2 regions of the Salana multivorans genome follow, and region 1 is predicted to be linked to the other one. Evidence: riboswitches for the same ligand, from Rfam matches in the RefSeq annotation. Region 1 holds a riboswitch; the other holds the start of a gene.
What was found. Region 1 has a riboswitch for S-adenosylmethionine ahead of EDD28_RS12595 (LLM class flavin-dependent oxidoreductase). Riboswitches for the same ligand answer to the same signal wherever they lie in the genome.

Region 1 (4,206 bases):
CCCGGTCATGGGCGGCGTCGTCTTCGACTGGGAGCCGACGCTGCAGACCGGCGCCGAGCTGCTCGCCCCGCGCGGGACGGACATCCGCCTCGAGGACGCCTCGCGCCGCACGACGCGGGACCGCCGCGCCACCCACACCGCGCGGATGGATGCCAAGACCGCCGCGCGCGAGGAGATGTCGGACGAGCGCGACCGCGGCGTCTGGACCGATCCGGACCTGTGAGACTGGTGGCGTGAGAGCAACCGCCGAGCGCACCCCGCGCGACCTCAGCCGCGGGACGGAGCGCACCGTCCTGCGGGCGGCGCAGCGCGTCGTCGTCAAGATCGGCTCGTCCTCGCTGACGCGGGGCGGGGGAGCGCTCGACCCGGCGGCCGTCGCCGCGGTGGCCGACGCGCTCGCCGCGCGCCGCGAGGCGGGGACGCAGGTCGTCCTCGTGTCCTCCGGGGCGATCGCCGCCGGGATCACGCCGCTCGGGCTCGCCGCGCGCCCGCGCGACCTCGCGACGCAGCAGGCGGCCGCGAGCGTCGGCCAGGGCCTCCTCATGGCGCACTACACGCGCGCGTTCGCCCGGCACGGCCTCACGGTGGCGCAGGTGCTGCTGACCGCGGAGGACGTCGTCCGGCGCGGTCAGTACAAGAACGCCCAGCGCGCGCTGGAGCGGCTCCTCGCCCTCGGGGTCGTGCCCATCGTCAACGAGAACGACGCGGTCGCCACCGACGAGATCCGGTTCGGTGACAACGACCGCCTCGCCGCGCTCGTCGCGCACGTCGTCCAGGCCGACGCGCTCGTCCTGCTCACCGATGTCGACGCGCTCTACGACGGCCACCCGTCGCTGCCGACGTCCAGCAGGATCGGGGTCGTGTCCTCGGCCGCCGACCTCGAGGGCGTCACCGTGACGGCGCGCGGCAGCGGCGTCGGGACGGGCGGCATGACGACGAAGGTGACGGCGGCGCTGACGGCGACCGGGGCCGGCATCCCGACGCTGGTCGCCGGGGCGACCGACGTCGCCGACGCGCTCGAGGGGCAGGACGTCGGGACCTGGTTCCAGGCGACCGGTCCTCGGCCGCGCACGCGGCGCCTGTGGCTGGCGCACGCCGCCCACGCGCAGGGCCGGCTCGTCCTCGACGAGGGGGCCGTGCGCGCGATCACCCACGGGAAGCGCTCGCTGCTCGCGGCGGGCGTCACGGGCGTCGAGGGGACGTTCGAGGCCGGTGACCCGGTCGAGATCGTCGACCCGGACGGGACCGTCGTCGCGCGGGGGCTCGTCGCCTACTCGAGCGAGGAGCTGCCGGAGCGGCTCGGGCGCACGTCGGAGCAGCTCCGCGAGCTGTTCGGCACCGGCCACGACCGCGAGGTGGTCAACCGGGACGACCTCGTCGTGGTGCGTCGCCGGCGCTGAGGCCGGGTGACCGGACGGGTCAGGACAGGCGGCGGTAGGTCCGGTCGGCGTAGACGAGTCGCGGCGCCTGCTCGGCCCGGCTCCCGTGGTCGGAGATCGCGGTGACGCCCGCGAGCACGAGGTAGCTCGACCCGGCCGGGATCCGGTCGAGGAGCTCGATCCGCGCCCAGGCGTCGACGTCGGACAGGAGCGGCTCCCCGGTCGGCAGCCGGTCCCACGCGACGCCGGCGAACCGGTCGATGCCCGGCGTCGCGAACCGCGTCGACAGGTCGGCGTGGGCCTCGCCGAGGAAGTGGACGATGCCCGTCGTCGCCTGCTGCAGCGCCGCGAGCGACGACGACGTCTGGGTCACCGAGAACGCGAGGATCGGCGGCTCGGCCGAGACCGAGATGACCGACGTGGCCGTGAAACCGACCGGCTCGCCGCCCGGACCCGCGAGCGTCACGATGGCGACGCCGGCGGGGTGGTGGCGGAACAGGTCCTTGAACGCGCGCGGGGCGACGGCGTCGACGGCGGCCGGTCGACCGACGGGGCTGAGCGAGGTTGGCACGTCTCCACGGTAACCCCGCGGCGCCGAGATCGGCGGCGGCAGAACGAACGTCCATCATCTGGACAATGGGTGGGTGTCGTCGAGGTGATGATTTGACACCGGATCGGGGGCCGCCGTACCGTCGGCACCACGGTCTCGAGCTCCAGCATCAAGCCCCGGCTTGCTGGACGGCAACCCTCCACCTGCGGTGGGGTGCCCCGGGTGACGACCAGGTCCTGGCTACCTGTCAGGGCAAGCGCTCGTCCGCAGCAGCGGAGATACGAGGAACGAACGACGATGGCACCGCGAGTGAACCAGGCCCCGAGCCAGTCCACCGTCCCGAACGCCACCTCCTCGATGTGTGGCACGCCGATGGCGTGCATGTGTATGCGCTGACGGCGGCAGGAACTGCGCCTCACCTCGTGTGAGGCTCCTCCGCTCGGCCCACCCGGCCGGCTTCCCGCCGTCGTGCTCCCGCCCGCTTCCGGGCCCGTCCGCCTCCCGCGGACCAGCACCCCACACACTCGTCGCGGCTCGTCGCCGCGTGCACCTCAAGGACCTGTCATGACTGCTCCCACGCCCACCACCCGTCTCACGCTCGGTCTCGACCTCACCGGTCTCGGCGCCAAGGCGCCCCTGCACACCCGCGCCCGGTCCAGCCGAGCGCAGCACGTCTCGCTCGGCGACGTCTCCGACTACCTCCTGCTCGCCGCCGAGGCCGGCATCGACCTCGTCACGGTCGGGGAGTCGTTCCGCCTCGACGACGCCGCCCGCCCGGACGCCTGGCTCGACCCGGCCGTCCTGGTCTCCCGGCTGGCCGCCGCCGGCCTGCTGCACGGCGCGACGGCGATCGTCCCCGCCCTCCCGGCCGGCCTGCTCGACCCGGTCCGGCTCGCCCGGGCCGTCGCCGGGCTCCAGGTGCGCACGGACGGCCGCGCCGGCTGGCAGCTGCCCGCCACCGTGACGGCCGGCGGCGTCCACGCCGAGGTCCGCCGGGTCTGGGCCGGCGACCGCGCGCTGGTCACCGCCGGAGCACCCCTGCTCGTGACGGCCCCGGCCGAGCCGGAGGCCGCCGTCGTCGCCGGGCGGCACAGCGACGTCGTCCGCCTGCGGGTGTCCGACCTCGCGGAGGCCGCCGCGCGTCGCGAGGCCATCCGCACCGCCGCCGCGGCCGCGGGGCGCAACCCCGACGACGTCCGCGTCGTCGTCGACGTCGTCACGGTCATCGCGCAGGACGAGCTGAGCGCGCAGTTCCGCGCCGACCTGCTCCGCGACGTCTCCGACGGCGCCAGCGAGGAGGCCGCGACGCTCACGCTGGCCGGGACCGCGCAGACCGTCGCCGACGCCCTCGAGGAGTGGGCCGGTGTCGTGGACGGGTTCGTGCTCGTCCCCGGCTCGCTGCCGACCGACGCGCTCGCCATCGCGCACGGGCTCGTCCCCGAGCTGGCGGCCCGCGGGCTCGTGCCCGCCCCGGCGGCTGCGTCCGCGCCGCAGGACGCGGGCGACCTCGTGGACGACCTCGCGTTCGTTCTCTAGGCGTCGCGCGCTGGGCCGCGCCGAGCGCGCTCGGCGATCGCGCCGCCTGCGGGGCGTCGGCCGAGGGTGCCGCGTTCGCGCGCACCCCGGCCGTCCCGCCGGACCCGCAGAGTGCAGGAAGCCCCGCCACGATCGTGGCGGGGCTTCCGCGGGAGACCAGCTCCGGCGCTAGCCGGTCTCACCAGCCCGCCGCGACCGGGTAGGTCAAGCAGCGGGGCTGTCGCGGTGCGTGACCGCCCCTCAAGTCTGCGTCCCGGAACGGGGTCGGAACGGGGACCTTGGTCCCCGGTCGCCCTCCGCCGGGGGAGTGACCTTTCCGACGCGGTTGGCCGCGGGCCGTCGGGACGTGGAACACTGTGAAGGTTGCGGCTGAGACGGGCCGCGAAGAAGGAGACGTGATGTCGAGCTCGCTGCTGGTCCTCGCAGAGGCTGCCCACGAGGCAACGCGCCCCAGCCCCTGGCTGTACGGAGGGATCGCGTTCGCGATCCTCATGCTCATGCTGCTCGCCACGTACGCGTTCCGCAGCGTCGGAACGCGCCGGCGCTGAGGTAGTGGCTCACCGCCAGAGCGCCCGGGGCGCGCGTCGACGCACCGGCGTCATGGGTGGAACCTTCGATCCCATCCACCACGGCCACCTCGTCGCCGCCAGCGAGGCCGCGGCCGAGTTCGGGCTCGACGAGGTCGTCTTCGTCCCGACCGGCCTCCAGCCGTTCAAGGCCGACCGCAGGGTCGCGCCAGCC
Region 2 (4,206 bases), on a different contig from region 1:
GCGAGGTGGTGCGGCTGCTCGCGGCGGGCTATCCGTGGTCGTCGGTCGCGTCGACGCTGGGCATCTCGGTCTCGACGGCGCGCACGCACATGATGCACGTCATGAACGCGTTCGAGGCGGCCGGCGTCCCGCTGCGCGACGGCCCGCGGGAGGCCGTGGCGCGGGCGCTCAACGCCGGGCACATCGACGACCCCTACCCGCGCCGTCCGTGGATCGACCCGGAGGCCGCCGAGGGCTGAGCGACCCGCGCGGCCGCGGCCGCCCGTCGCCGGCCCCTCCCGGACGCCGAAGCGCCGCCGTCGTCCGTCTCGAAGGAGGAGGAGACGAGACGGACGACGGCGGCGCGGCGGACCGGCGGGGGATCAGCCGGTGACGCCGGCGATCTCCGTCGTGGGGCGCCCGAGGTCACCGGACTTCCAGACGGTCCCGCCGCTGAAGTCGACGGCGTGCAGCTCGCCGGTGGCGGGCTCCGTCACGTAGGCCATCCCGTCGAGGACGGTCAGGGCCGGGTGCGCCGTCTGCCACTCCTCCGGCACCTCCCACGCGTCGATGACGGGGATCTCGCGGACCTGTGCGCCCGCGGTGTCGAGGACGCGCAGCACGCCGTCGGTGCCGAGCACCAGGATCTCGCCGTCGTCGCCGCGGGCGAGGCCGCGCCACGTGTACTCGGCGTCCGACCCGCCGAACGGGTCGACCGGCGTGATGGTGTCGGTGCCGAGGTCGATGAGGCTGATCTGCGTCAGGCCGATCCCGCCCTGCTCGTTGGTCTTGTAGTCGCCGAGGACGATGTCGTTGCCCTCGACGCTGAACGCGTTGCCGATGCGGCCGAAGGCGTCGGGCGCCGCGAGCTTGGTGAAGGTGCCGTCGCGCAGGACGAGGGCCCCGTTCTCGCAGCCGGCGAGGATGAACTCCTCGCCGTCGGCGTCCGTCGCGGCGGACTCGCCGTGCACGCCGGGGCACTGGTCGTCGACCGCGATCTCGGCGTCGTCGGCGTCGAGCAGCATGGCGCCGGTGCGCCCGCTGTCGTCGCCGCGGGTCACGAACAGGTCGCCGTTGGCGGTCGCGACCGCGACACCGTGGTGCGCGTGCTCGGTCGTGTACTCGCGGATCGGGTGGAGGTGGCCGTGCTCGACCATGTCCGTCCACTCGCTCGTCTCGACGACGGTGACGTCGCCGGTGCCGTCGTCGAAGAAGGCGTTGAGGCCGTCGTGGTGGACGGCGTGTCCGGGCGTCGTGGCCTCGAGCAGGACGTCGGTCAGGGCCGGGGCCGCCGTGTAGTAGTGCGAGTGGTCGCCGTGCGGGACGCTCCAGGTGCCGGCGTCGAGCACCGCCCAGCCGCCGGTGGTCGAGACGGCGACGTGGCGGCCGTCGCCGAGGGCGGCGAGCCGGTTGAAGCCGTCGAGCTGGAGGTCGGCGACCGTCTCGAGCGTCGTGGCGTCGACGACGAGGATGCCGCCGTCGTAGGTCAGGGCGAGGCGGGGCGTCCGGCTCGAGGCCTCGGTGGCCTCGGCGTCGTCGTGCCCGTCGGCGTGGTCCTCGTGGTCCTCGCCGTCGTGGTCGTGGTCGTCGTGCTCCTCGTGCTCCTCGGTGGTGCCGGCGGTCGAGCCGTCGTCGCTGCCCGTCGAGGGCGCGGCGCAGGAGGCGAGCGCGATGGCGAGGACGCCGAGGGCGGCGGCGGCGAGCGGGCGGGTGGATCGGGACATGCGGGTCCTTGCTATCTCGGGAGTGGTCTCGGTCATGGGGACCTGCTCGACCCTAGCCGAAAATGAGAACTGTTATCAATTCGGGTCAGGGCGCCGGACCCGCGTCGCGGGCGCCGGCACGTCTCGACATGCGGACCGCAGCCCGGCATCTGGACCACCGCCCGTCGCCCGCGCTACTCTCCAGACACCATCCAGAGCGGCCGAGAGACCTGGCTCGTCGACGCCGCAGCAACCCCTCAACGGAAGCCTCCCGCGGGGAAGGGTGCTCACGCCAGGACCGATGGAGACACTCATGCGGGCCAACCACCCGCGGCGAGACGGGAGGCCGACGTGACCACGTCCGAGCTCTACCGTCCGCCGCGTCCGACGATCAGCTACGAGCTGTACCCCCCGCGCACGCCCAAGGGCGAGGCGCAGGTGTGGGAGACGATCACCCGGCTCGCCGAGGGGGACGCGGACTACTTCTCCGTCACCTACGGCGCCTCCGGCAGCACGGCCGAGCGCTCGCAGGCGCTCGTCGCCCGCATCCTCGCCGAGACGACGGTGCCGGTGATCGCGCACCTCACGTGCGTCGGGCGCTCGCGGGCCGAGCTCCGCGCGGTGGTCGAGGCGTTCCTCGACGCCGGCGTCCGCGACTTCCTCGCCCTGCGCGGCGACGCCCCGCAGGGCGAGACCGAGTGGACCCCGGCGCCTGACGGGTTCTCCCGCGCGAGCGACCTCGTCGAGCTCATCCGCGAGGTCGAGGCCGAGCGGTTCGGCGCGCGGGCGAGCTCGGGCCTCGCCCGCCTCGTCGCGCACCGCGGGCAGCACCCGCGGGTGTCGATCGCCGTCGCCGCGTACCCCGGCTACGAGACGAGCGCGGCCGTCGCCGCCGGCGAGGACCCGGCGGTCGGGGGCGCCGAGGCCGGCGCCGTCGGGGCCGCCCCGGCCACCCGCCGGTACGCGTGCCGCGCGGACGAGCTGGCCGCGCTGCGGGCCAAGCAGGACGCCGGTGCCGACTTCGCCATCACCCAGCTCTTCTTCGACGCGGAGGCGTACCGGGAGCTGCAGCAGGCCGCGCGCGAGGCCGGGGTCACGATCCCCCTCGTCCCCGGCATCCTGCCGCTCACCGACCCCGCGCGGGTGCGCAAGCTGTGCGCCCTCAACGACATCCCGGAACCGACCGCGCTGCTCGCCGAGCTCGACGCGGCCGCGACCCGTGATGAGGCCACCCGGATCGGGCTGCGGGCGACCGCGCGCCTGGCCCGGGAGGTCCTCGAGGCCGGAGCCCCGGGCCTGCACCTGTACACCTTCAACCAGCACGGCGGCGTCTCGGCCCTCCTCGACGAGGTCCTCGCCCCCGCCTGAGCCTTCGGCGCGCACGGCCGCGGCCCGCCACCGACGCGGATCGCGGATCGCGCCCGCCGGGCTCGGGACACCCACACCCCGGAGAACCCCATGCCTTCCCCCACCGCACCCTCGACCAGCCCCGACGCCGCCGCGCTCCCCCGCGCGACGGTGCTCGGCTACCCCCGGATCGGCCGCGACCGCGAGCTCAAGCGCGCGCTCGAGAGCCACTGGGCCGGCCGCACCAGCGCGGCCGACCTCGCGGAGGCGGCCACGGCCCTGCGCGCCGCGACCGTCACCCGCCTGCGCGACCTCGGCCTGACCGAGCCGAGCTCCGTCCCGCTCGACTTCGCCCACTACGACCAGGTGCTCGACGTGACGCTCGCGCTCGGCGCCGTGCCCGAGCGGTTCGCCGGTCTCGTCGACCCCGCGGCCAGCACGCCGCTGGGCACGGACGTCGAGTTCGCTCTCGCGCGCGGCACCGCCGAGCAGCCGCCGCTCGAGATGACGAAGTGGTTCGACTCGAACTACCACTACCTCGTCCCGGAGATCGGCCCGCTGACGCCGCTCGCCTACCGCGGCAGCTCCCGCGTCGCGCACGTCCGCGAGGCCGCGGGGCTCGGCGTCGTCGGCCGTCCCGTGCTCGTCGGTCCCGTCACCTACCTGCTCCTGGCCAAGGCGAGCGCCGACGCCCCCGCCGGCTTCCGGCCGCTCGACCGCCTCGACGAGGTCGTCGCCGCCTACGCCCTCCTGCTCGCCGACCTCGCCGCGGCCGGGGCCGCCTGGGTCCAGCTCGACGAGCCGGCGCTCGTCAGCGACCTGTGGGAGGTGCCCCGCGAGGAGGTCACGGCCGCGACGGAGCGGGCGTACGCCGCCCTGACCTCCGCGGCCGTCGGCGAGGCGCGTCCGCGCATCCTCGTGGCCGCGCCCTACGGCCGCCTCGGCTGCGCGATCGACCCGCTGCTCGCCGCCGGCGTCGAGGCGATCGCGCTCGACCTCGTCCGCGGCGAGCTCCCGGCCCCGACGGCTCCGGACGGGACGACGCGCGACCTCTCGGGCGTGACGCTGCTGGCCGGCGTCGTCGACGGGCACAACGTGTGGCGCACCGACCTCGACGCCGCCGCGGCGACGGTCGCGGCCCTCGCCGGGGTCGCGGGCGGCCCGGTCGGCGTGACGA

Region 2: linked by a shared signal. The riboswitch ahead of EDD28_RS05235 (methylenetetrahydrofolate reductase) and the one ahead of EDD28_RS12595 (LLM class flavin-dependent oxidoreductase) in region 1 are both predicted to bind S-adenosylmethionine.

The regions. Positions count from the first base shown of each region.
Region 1 covers NZ_RKHQ01000002.1:76,035-80,240, forward strand. Annotated here, with positions in the region: gene obgE (GTPase ObgE) at 1-223, shown strand, start outside; gene proB (glutamate 5-kinase) at 234-1,400, shown strand; gene EDD28_RS12590 (flavin reductase family protein) at 1,420-1,950, opposite strand; SAM riboswitch class IV at 2,082-2,194, shown strand; gene EDD28_RS12595 (LLM class flavin-dependent oxidoreductase) at 2,494-3,465, shown strand; gene EDD28_RS17470 (hypothetical protein) at 3,864-4,013, shown strand; gene nadD (nicotinate-nucleotide adenylyltransferase) at 4,018-4,206, shown strand, end outside.
Region 2 covers NZ_RKHQ01000001.1:1,154,694-1,158,899, reverse strand. Annotated here, with positions in the region: gene EDD28_RS05245 (response regulator) at 1-239, shown strand, start outside; gene EDD28_RS05240 (hypothetical protein) at 363-1,703, opposite strand; SAM riboswitch class I at 1,888-1,990, shown strand; gene EDD28_RS05235 (methylenetetrahydrofolate reductase) at 2,034-3,050, shown strand; gene metE (5-methyltetrahydropteroyltriglutamate--homocysteine S-methyltransferase) at 3,141-4,206, shown strand, end outside.